DNA from 2 places in the Micromonospora sp. NPDC048894 genome. Region 1 is predicted to be linked to the other one. Evidence: riboswitches for the same ligand, from Rfam matches in the RefSeq annotation. Region 1 holds a riboswitch; the other holds the start of a gene.
The links. Region 1 has a riboswitch for cobalamin ahead of bluB (5,6-dimethylbenzimidazole synthase). Riboswitches for the same ligand answer to the same signal wherever they lie in the genome.
Positions count from the first base shown of each region.

Region 1 (4,074 bases):
CCGTTGGCGGGCCGACGACGCGCTGTCGAGTTCCCGCTTCGCGCTGGCGGCGGCCACGGCGCCGGACGGGTCGATCTTCGCGATCGGGGGTGCCGACGCGGCTTCGGTCACCACGGTGGTGGAGGTCTACACGCCTCGGACGCGGCGGTGGAGGGCCGGTCCGTCGCTGCCCCGGCCCCGGTACCGCCATGCGGCGGCCACCGGCGGGGACGGGCGCGTCTACGCGATCGGTGGCAGCTCTCCCGGTGCCGAGGGAGCTTTCCTCAGCTCCGTGCTCGCCCTGACGCCGGGCGACGACCACTGGGTGCCCGTCGCGTCGATGCCCAGCGGACGGCAACTGCTCGCCGCGACGGCCGGCACCGACGGCCGGGTCTACGCCGTCGGCGGGGACCGTCGCGGCTCGCTGTCCACCCTGGAGGTCTACGAGCCGACGGTGGACCGGTGGACCACCGCGGCGTCGATGCCCACGCCGCGCTACGAGATGGGGGTGACCGGCGGACCAGACGGGCGGATCTACGCGATCGGCGGCTGCGGGGACGGCGTCCTGAACGTCCTCGACGTCGTCGAGGCGTACTCGCCCACCACCGACACCTGGGCGACTCTCGCGCCGCTTCCCAGCCGGCGGTGTCTGGTCGACGCCACGACCGGCCCGGACGGCCGGATCTATGCGACAGGTGGCTGTGAACTGGTCACCGACCCTTCGGGAAGACCTGTCGACTGCGTGGACACCACCCGGGTGGACGCGTACTCACCCGACACCGGCACCTGGGCGACGGTCACCGGCACCACCACCGCCCATCGTGAAGGCGCGGCGGTCACCAGCGGCAGGAGGATCTTCGCGATCGGCGGGCACACCGCCGGGGTGGAGTCCGCGCGGGTGACCGCCCGCCGCCCGCCGGGGGCGTGGCCGGCCTGCGTCACCGGCACGGGTTAGCATCGGCGGCGGCATGATCGTGCGAGGTGCCCCGCGGGTGCGGGGAGAATCGGGAAGCCGGTGTGATTCCGGCACGGGCCCGCCGCGGTGACCGGGGAGCGACCGTCCAGGCGCGAGGAGCGCAGCCACTGGCCGTACGGCTGGGAAGGCGGACGGGTTGGCGTCGATCCGGGAGTCCGAAGACCGGCCTCGCGTCGACCGCCCGCCCGTCCGGGGTGGGCCGAGCGCAGCGGGAGCCTGCCTGTGGAACTCTACGACGCCATCCACCGCCGCCGGGACGTCCGGGCCCAGTTCACCGGGGAACCGGTGCCGGACGGCGCCCTGCACCGGATCCTGGACGCCGCGCACGCCGTACCCAGCGTCGGTTACTCACAGCCGTGGGACTTCGTCCTGGTCCGGGACCCTGCCATCCGTCGTCGGTTCCACCGGCACGTGCAGGCCGAGCGGGCGACGTTCGCCGCCACCCTGGACGGCGCGGCGGCCGAACGGTTCGCGGGCATCAAGATCGACGGGGTGTTGGAGTCGACGCTGTCGGTCGTCGTCACGTACGACCCGCAGCGTGGGGGCCCGGCCGTGCTCGGGCGGCACGCCATCGCCGACGCCGGTCTCTACTCGGTCTGCCTGGCCATCCAGAATCTCTGGCTCGCCGCCACCGCCGAAGGGCTGGGCGTCGGGTGGGTCTCCTTCTACCGGGAGTCGTTCCTGGCCGGGCTGCTGGGCGCACCGGCCGGCATCCGGCCGGTGGCCTGGCTCTGCGTCGGGCCGGTCACCCACCTGGAGTCCGTGCCCGACCTGGAACGGCACGGGTGGCGTCGACGCCGACCTCTCGCCGAGGCGATCCACCACGACCGTTGGTTGCACAGCTGAATCCCCATTTTCCATTGTGGATGACAGCGCGCCTCGTCGCTGCAACACTGTTTTCGGTCGATCCCCCGCCGACTTCCTGAGTGCCCACTGATGGATTTTGACAGCGATGGGACAGCCATTGGATCTGCACAGGGTAGTAATCAGCCATCCTGAATCCTGCCCGAGACAGGTTGACTTCATTGTCACCGACGACCGGCACGGCACCGCCGCTGCACCGGCGGCCTTCCCCGCCGGACTTCGCTTCGGGGTTCACCGGTGACGCGAGGCGGTCGTTGTCGCCGCGGGTCACGGCGACCGATGGCAGCTCACGGAGAAACCAGCCCCGAGCGCCCGCCTGACTGCGGTCGGATGTCCCCCGGGCCGACGAACACAGCCTCGACGAGCGCGCTGAGTACGCCGACTCATGCCTGGTCGGGTCGGACCGTCCACACTGGACCGCGTGACTTCTGAGGCGGCCGGTGCACGTCGGTGGGGTGGCCCGATCGTGGGGCTCCTGGTCCTGGTCTGGATCGGCGGGCTGATCGCGGCAGCCGTGTGGTGGCTGAGCATCGGCTTGGCGCAGTGGAACGCCAACTACGACGGCCGGCCCGACGAGCTGGTGGGCCTCGGACGCCAGGCGAGCCTGGCCCTGCTGGTCGCCGCGTTGGTGGCGATCGCCGGCCCGGCAGTCATCGCGCTCGTCGCGTACCGGCTGCGGCTGGTCCGAACCGCGATCGTCTTCCTGGTGCTGACCGTCGTGATCGCCGTGCCCGCCCTACCGTTCGCCGCATCCGTCGGGCGGGGTCTCACTCCGGTGCCGGCAGACACGACGCCCGGCCCGCCAGGGCACTGCGTGGAACTCAGCGGCGGCGACAACCGCTGCCCGGGCGGCTGACGGGAGCGGGAGCAGCAGGGTGTGCCGGGATGACCGGGCAGGCGGCCCACCCGGAAACGACGGAAGGACCGGGGTGGTGCTGGCTTCCATCCGTCGAGGTGCCGGCCTGGCGTCGACCTGTCGGGAGTACGCGGGTCTCGACCATCACCCCGTGACAGGATCCGCCCGCCCTCCTTGCCTACTGGTCGTGACGGGCCTTGACCGCAGCCGTACGCAGCGCATCGATCGCACCCATGTTCAGCTCGGCCCAGCGTTTGAGCTCGCGCAACGGACCGACGAGCGTGTCGCCGAGCGCTGTCAACGAGTAGTGCACGGCGGGCGGACTCGTGGGTTCCACCCAGCGGCGGGCGAGGCCGGCGCCTTCGAGTTGACGCAGGGTGTGGGTGAGCATCTTCTGGGACACACCCGGCATGCGGCGGCGCAGCGCGGCACGAGCCGGACGACGTTCGTCGGTGGCGTCGCCGGGTTCGCCCACGTCCAGTCCCCCACGCGGATCTCGTTCGCCCTCCCCGAGGCCGACGCCTCCCCCGGGCCGACGTCGATGTTCTTCCTGCTGCCTGGAGTCGGCGAGGTCCTGCGTGTCAACGGCACGGTCACCTCCCAGCGGCGAGCACGGACCACGGTGGTGATCAGGCAGGCGTGGGTCCACTGCGCGCAGGCCATCCTCCGGTCCGGCCTGTGGCAGCCACCCACCCAGCAGACCGCGTCGGCCCCGCAGATCGCCCTCGACGAGCCGCTGGGGGCACCCGGTGTGGCCGAGTTCCTCGCCGCAGCGCCGTTCCTCGCACTGTCGAGCTGGGACACCGAGGGTGGCAGCGACACCAGTCCCCGAGGCGACCGGGGAACGGTGGTCCGGATCCTCGACGGTCGGACGCTCGTGCTCCCGGACCGCAGGGGCAACAAACGCGCCGACACGCTACACAACCTGCTGCAGGATGAGCGGCTCGCCTTCGCCGCGCTCGTGCCCGGCCGCAGCGGGGTGCTGCACGTACGCGGGCGCGGCGTGGTAACCGACGACCCGGCACTGCTACGGACCCTCGCGCTGCGCGGGCTGGCACCGCACGCGGCGCTCGTCATCGACGTCGAACACGCCGAGGTGACCGGCAACGACGCGGTGGCCCGGGCCCGGCTGTGGCATCCCGGCGCACACCTCGACCGCAGTGCCGCGCCGGATCTCACCATGATCGCGTTGGAGCACCTCGCCACGAACTCGGCGGACGCGCCGGGCGGGCCGCCTGCGGCACTGTTCAGGGTCATCGGCGCGATCCCGGGGCTGTCGCGGGCGCTGCGGGTGGTGATGCGCCGCGCCTACCGCTCCGCGCTGCGTAAGGAGGGCTACGCCGACATCGCGGACGGGCGACGGACCGACGGCGACCGGGCCGGAAGTCCGCTGCGGGAG
Region 1 covers NZ_JBEZFY010000013.1:181,689-185,762, forward strand. The annotation lists gene AB0C22_RS25155 (kelch repeat-containing protein) at 1-934, shown strand, start outside; cobalamin riboswitch at 942-1,141, shown strand; gene bluB (5,6-dimethylbenzimidazole synthase) at 1,178-1,801, shown strand; gene AB0C22_RS25165 (hypothetical protein) at 2,241-2,675, shown strand; gene AB0C22_RS25170 (helix-turn-helix domain-containing protein) at 2,854-3,066, opposite strand; gene AB0C22_RS25175 (2Fe-2S iron-sulfur cluster-binding protein) at 3,055-4,074, shown strand, end outside.

Region 2 (4,074 bases), on a different contig from region 1:
GTGACCGGTGCGCCGGTACAGCTCCGCCGTCTGGGCCGACAGGTCCGCGTGGGCCGCGTCGGCGAACTCGCCGACGATCCTGGCCGCCACCGCCAGGCCGTCACCGTCGTCGAGCAGGCCGACGATTCCCGCCACCTGGTCGGCCGGCGCGACGGCCACGTGGGTGCCGTACCGCTGCCGCACCTCGGCCGACAGCGCCGCCTGCCGGACCGGATCCTCCTGGACCTGCCGGCCCCCGCCGCCCAGCACCCGCCCGAGCCATCCCATGTCGCCTCGTCTCCGCCACCGTCACCGACCGCAGCCATGCTAGTGCGACCCTGCGTCAGAGATAGCTCACGCCGGTCAGTTCCTCGGCCGCCGTCCACAGCCGCCGGCCGACAGCGGGATCGGTGGCCTCCGGGCTGGCCCGCACCTCGGTGACCGGACCCCAGGTCTGGAAGAGCCGGGCCGGGCCGAAGAACTGGCCGCCCCGGACCGCCGGGTCGGTGGCGGCGCGCAGCTGGGGCAGCGCACCCCACTCCACCGGCTGGGTGGCCAGCAGGCCGAGCCAGGCGACCACCCGGCCACGCCGGCCCCGGTGGGCCATGGCCCGGGGGGTCAGGTTGGTGCGGGTGACACCGGGATGGGCCAGCACGCTGAGCACCGGTGCTCCGGCGGCGCGCAGCCGCCGGTCCAGCTCGACGCCGAAGACGGTGGTGGCGAGCTTGGACCGGCCGTACGCGGCGGCGCCCCGGTAGCCGCGCTCGCCCATCAGGTCGGCGAAGTCCAGGTGTGCGTTGCGGTGGGTGATCGAGCTGAGGTGGACCACCCGGGCCGCCCGCGCGGCGGCCAGGTTGTCCAGCAGCAGACCGGTCAGCGCGAAGTGGCCCAGCAGGTTGGTGGCGAGGTGCAGCTCGTGGCCGTCGGCACTGGTGCGGCGCGGGCCGAGCAGCACCGCACCGGCGTTGTTGACCAGCAGGTCGATCCTCGGATGGGCGGCGGCCAGTCCCGCCGCGAACGCCCGGACCGAGGCGAGGGAGGCGAGGTCCAGCTCACGTACCTCGACGTTCCCGCCGATGCGCCTGCCGGCCTGCCGGCCGGCGGCGGTGTCGCGGACGGCGAGCACGACGTGCGCACCACGGTGGGCCAGCGCGGTGGCGGTGACCAGGCCGAGGCCCGAGTTCGCGCCGGTCACCACGGCGGTACGGCCGTGCTGGTCGGGGATGTGGTCGGCGGTCCAGGTCATCTGCTGCTCCTGAGCGGTCGGGGTGGGGGACGCCGACGTTAGGGGCCGCCCGGCCGGGCTCGGTCGTCCCCGGTCGCCTAGGTCCCGCAGTCCTACCCACCCCGGTCCGGGCCGCGTCACACTGGCCCCATGACCCATCCGTACGCCCGCGAACTCGGTGACTTCCTGCGCGCCCGACGCGGCCGGCTGCACCCCCGCGACGTCGGCCTGGAGCCGGGCGGGCGACGCCGGGTCACCGGGCTGCGCCGCGAGGAGCTGGCGCTGCTGGCCGGGTTGAGCACCGACTACTACCAGCGGATGGAGCAGGGCCGGGAGGTCCGCCCGTCCGACCACGTGCTGGACGCGCTCGCCGCCGCGCTCGCCCTCGACGACGAGGAACGCCGGCACCTGTTCACCCTGGCCCGCGCCGCCCGCCGGCCGGTACCGGCCCGGGTGGACCACGGCCCGGAGCGGGTGCCGGAGAGCACCCGACGGCTGCTGCGGGTGCTGGACACCCCGGCGGTGGTGCTCGGCCGCCACCTGGACCTGCTCGCCTGGAACCGGTGGGCGGTGGCGCTGCTCGGCGATCCGGCGGACCTCCCGCCGGGCCGGCTCAACATGCTGCTGCTGATGTTCGACGAGGCGGCGTCCCCGGTGCGGCGCTGCGCGTCCTGGGAGCAGCAGGCACTGGACTACATCGGCATGATGCGTGCCGCCGTCGCCACCGACCCCACCCATCCCCGGGCCACCGCGATCGTCGGTGAGCTGAGCATCCGCAGCGCCGAGTTCCGGCGGCTGTGGTCGCGGCACGACGTGCGCGGGTCGGTCAGCGGCACCAAGACCTTCCAGGTCCCCGGGGTCGGTGACATCGTCCTGGACTGGGACACCTACCCGCTGCCCGGCAACCCCGGCCCGGTCCTGCTGGTCTTCACCGCCGAGCCCGGCAGCGCCGACGCGGACGCCCTGCGGCTGCTGGCGTCACTGCGGGCCACCGACCGGTCGGAGGAGAGTTATCTGACACGCCGACGCGACATCTAGTGTTGCCTCTCCCCCATCCACGCCATATATGGTGTGCCACGCAGCTGGTTCGACCGGGCCCGGTGGTCCGGTCGAGGCAACAGGGAACCCGGTGGAAATCCGGGACTGCCCCGCAGCGGTAAGTGGGAACGACCGCCGTCATCGAGCACTGGACCGCCAGGTCTGGGAAGCGACGGCCAGTAGGCGACCGGCGACCCCGGTCACGCCCGCGAGTCCGAAGACCTGCCAGTGCGCCGTGCGCTGCTGCGCGCGGCGGTCGGAGGTCGCGCGGGACGACCGACGCCAGCACCCGGGCCGGCCGTCGTGCCGTGCCCGTTGGCGTTCTCCCGCGTCCGATGGCCATCGGTGACAGCGAGGAGAGGTCATGACGAACGTAGCGGAGCGCCCACCGTCCGAGGTCGACGGCGCGGAGTCACGCCGGCCGGCGATGCGGGTACGCAAGCGCGACGGCGACACCGAGCCGGTCGACGTCAACCGGATCGTCACGGCCGTCGCCCGGTGGGCCACCGACCTGGACGAGGTCGATCCGCTGCGGGTGGCCACCAGGACGATCAGCGGCCTCTACGACGGGGCGACCACGGCCGAGCTGGACAAGCTGTCGATCCAGACGGCGGCGGAGCTGATCGGCACGGAGCCGCAGTACTCCCGGCTGGCGGCCCGGCTGCTGGCCGCGTACGTGGACGAGGAGGTCCGCGGGCAGGCGGTGGAGAGCTTCAGCCAGTCCATCCGGTACGCCCACGGCCTCGGCCTGATCGCCGACGACACGGCGGCATTCGTGGCCCGGCATGCCCGGCAGCTCGACGACGCCGTCGACCCGGCCGGTGACCTGCGGTTCGAGTATTTCGGGCTGCGTACGGTGGCCGACCGCTACCTGCTGCGGCACCCGCAGTCGCGGCTGGTGGTGGAGACCCCGCAGTTCTGGCTGCTGCGGGTGGCCTGCGGGCTGTCCACCACGCCCGACGAGGCGGTCGGGTTCTACCGGCTGATGTCGTCGCTTGCCTACCTGCCGAGCTCCCCGACGTTGTTCAACTCGGGCACCCGGCACACCCAGATGTCGTCGTGTTTCCTGGTCGACTCGCCGCGCGACGAGCTGGACTCGATCTACGAGCGCTACCACCAGGTGGCGAAGCTGTCGAAGTTCTCCGGCGGCATCGGCATCTCCTTCACGCGGGTGCGGGGCCGGGGCGCGCTGATCCGGGGCACCAACGGCCGGTCCAACGGGATCGTGCCGTTCCTGAAGACCCTCGACGCCGGGGTGGCGGCGGTCAACCAGGGCGGCCGGCGCAAGGGCGCCGCCTGCGTCTACCTGGAACCCTGGCACCCGGACGTCGAGGAGTTCCTGGAGTTGCGGGACAACACCGGTGAGGAGGCCCGGCGTACCCACAATCTCAACCTGGCCAACTGGATCCCCGACGAGTTCATGCGCCGGGTCGAGGCCGACGGCGACTGGTCGCTGATCGACCCGTCGGACGCCCCCGAGCTGCCCGACCTGTACGGCGAGGACTTCGACGCCGCGTACCGGGTCGCGGAGAAGAAGGCGGTCCGCACGGTGAAGGCCCGGGACCTGTACGGGCGGATGATGCGCACCCTGGCGCAGACCGGCAACGGGTGGATGACGTTCAAGGACCCGTCGAACCGGCTGTCCAACCAGACCGGCGTGCCGGGCAACACGATCCACCTGTCCAACCTGTGCACCGAGATCCTGGAGGTCAACAGCGACACCGAGACGGCGGTGTGCAACCTCGGCTCGGTCAACCTCGGCGCGCACCTCACCGGCGACGGCGTCGACTGGGACAAGCTGCGCGCAACGGTCCGGACGGCGGTGGTGTTCC
Region 2 covers NZ_JBEZFY010000003.1:40,138-44,211, reverse strand. The annotation lists gene AB0C22_RS07460 (hypothetical protein) at 1-267, opposite strand, end outside; gene AB0C22_RS07455 (oxidoreductase) at 323-1,225, opposite strand; gene AB0C22_RS07450 (helix-turn-helix transcriptional regulator) at 1,355-2,242, shown strand; cobalamin riboswitch at 2,271-2,487, shown strand; gene AB0C22_RS07445 (ribonucleoside-diphosphate reductase subunit alpha) at 2,607-4,074, shown strand, end outside.
Region 2: another riboswitch for cobalamin. It lies ahead of AB0C22_RS07445 (ribonucleoside-diphosphate reductase subunit alpha); the one in region 1 lies ahead of bluB (5,6-dimethylbenzimidazole synthase).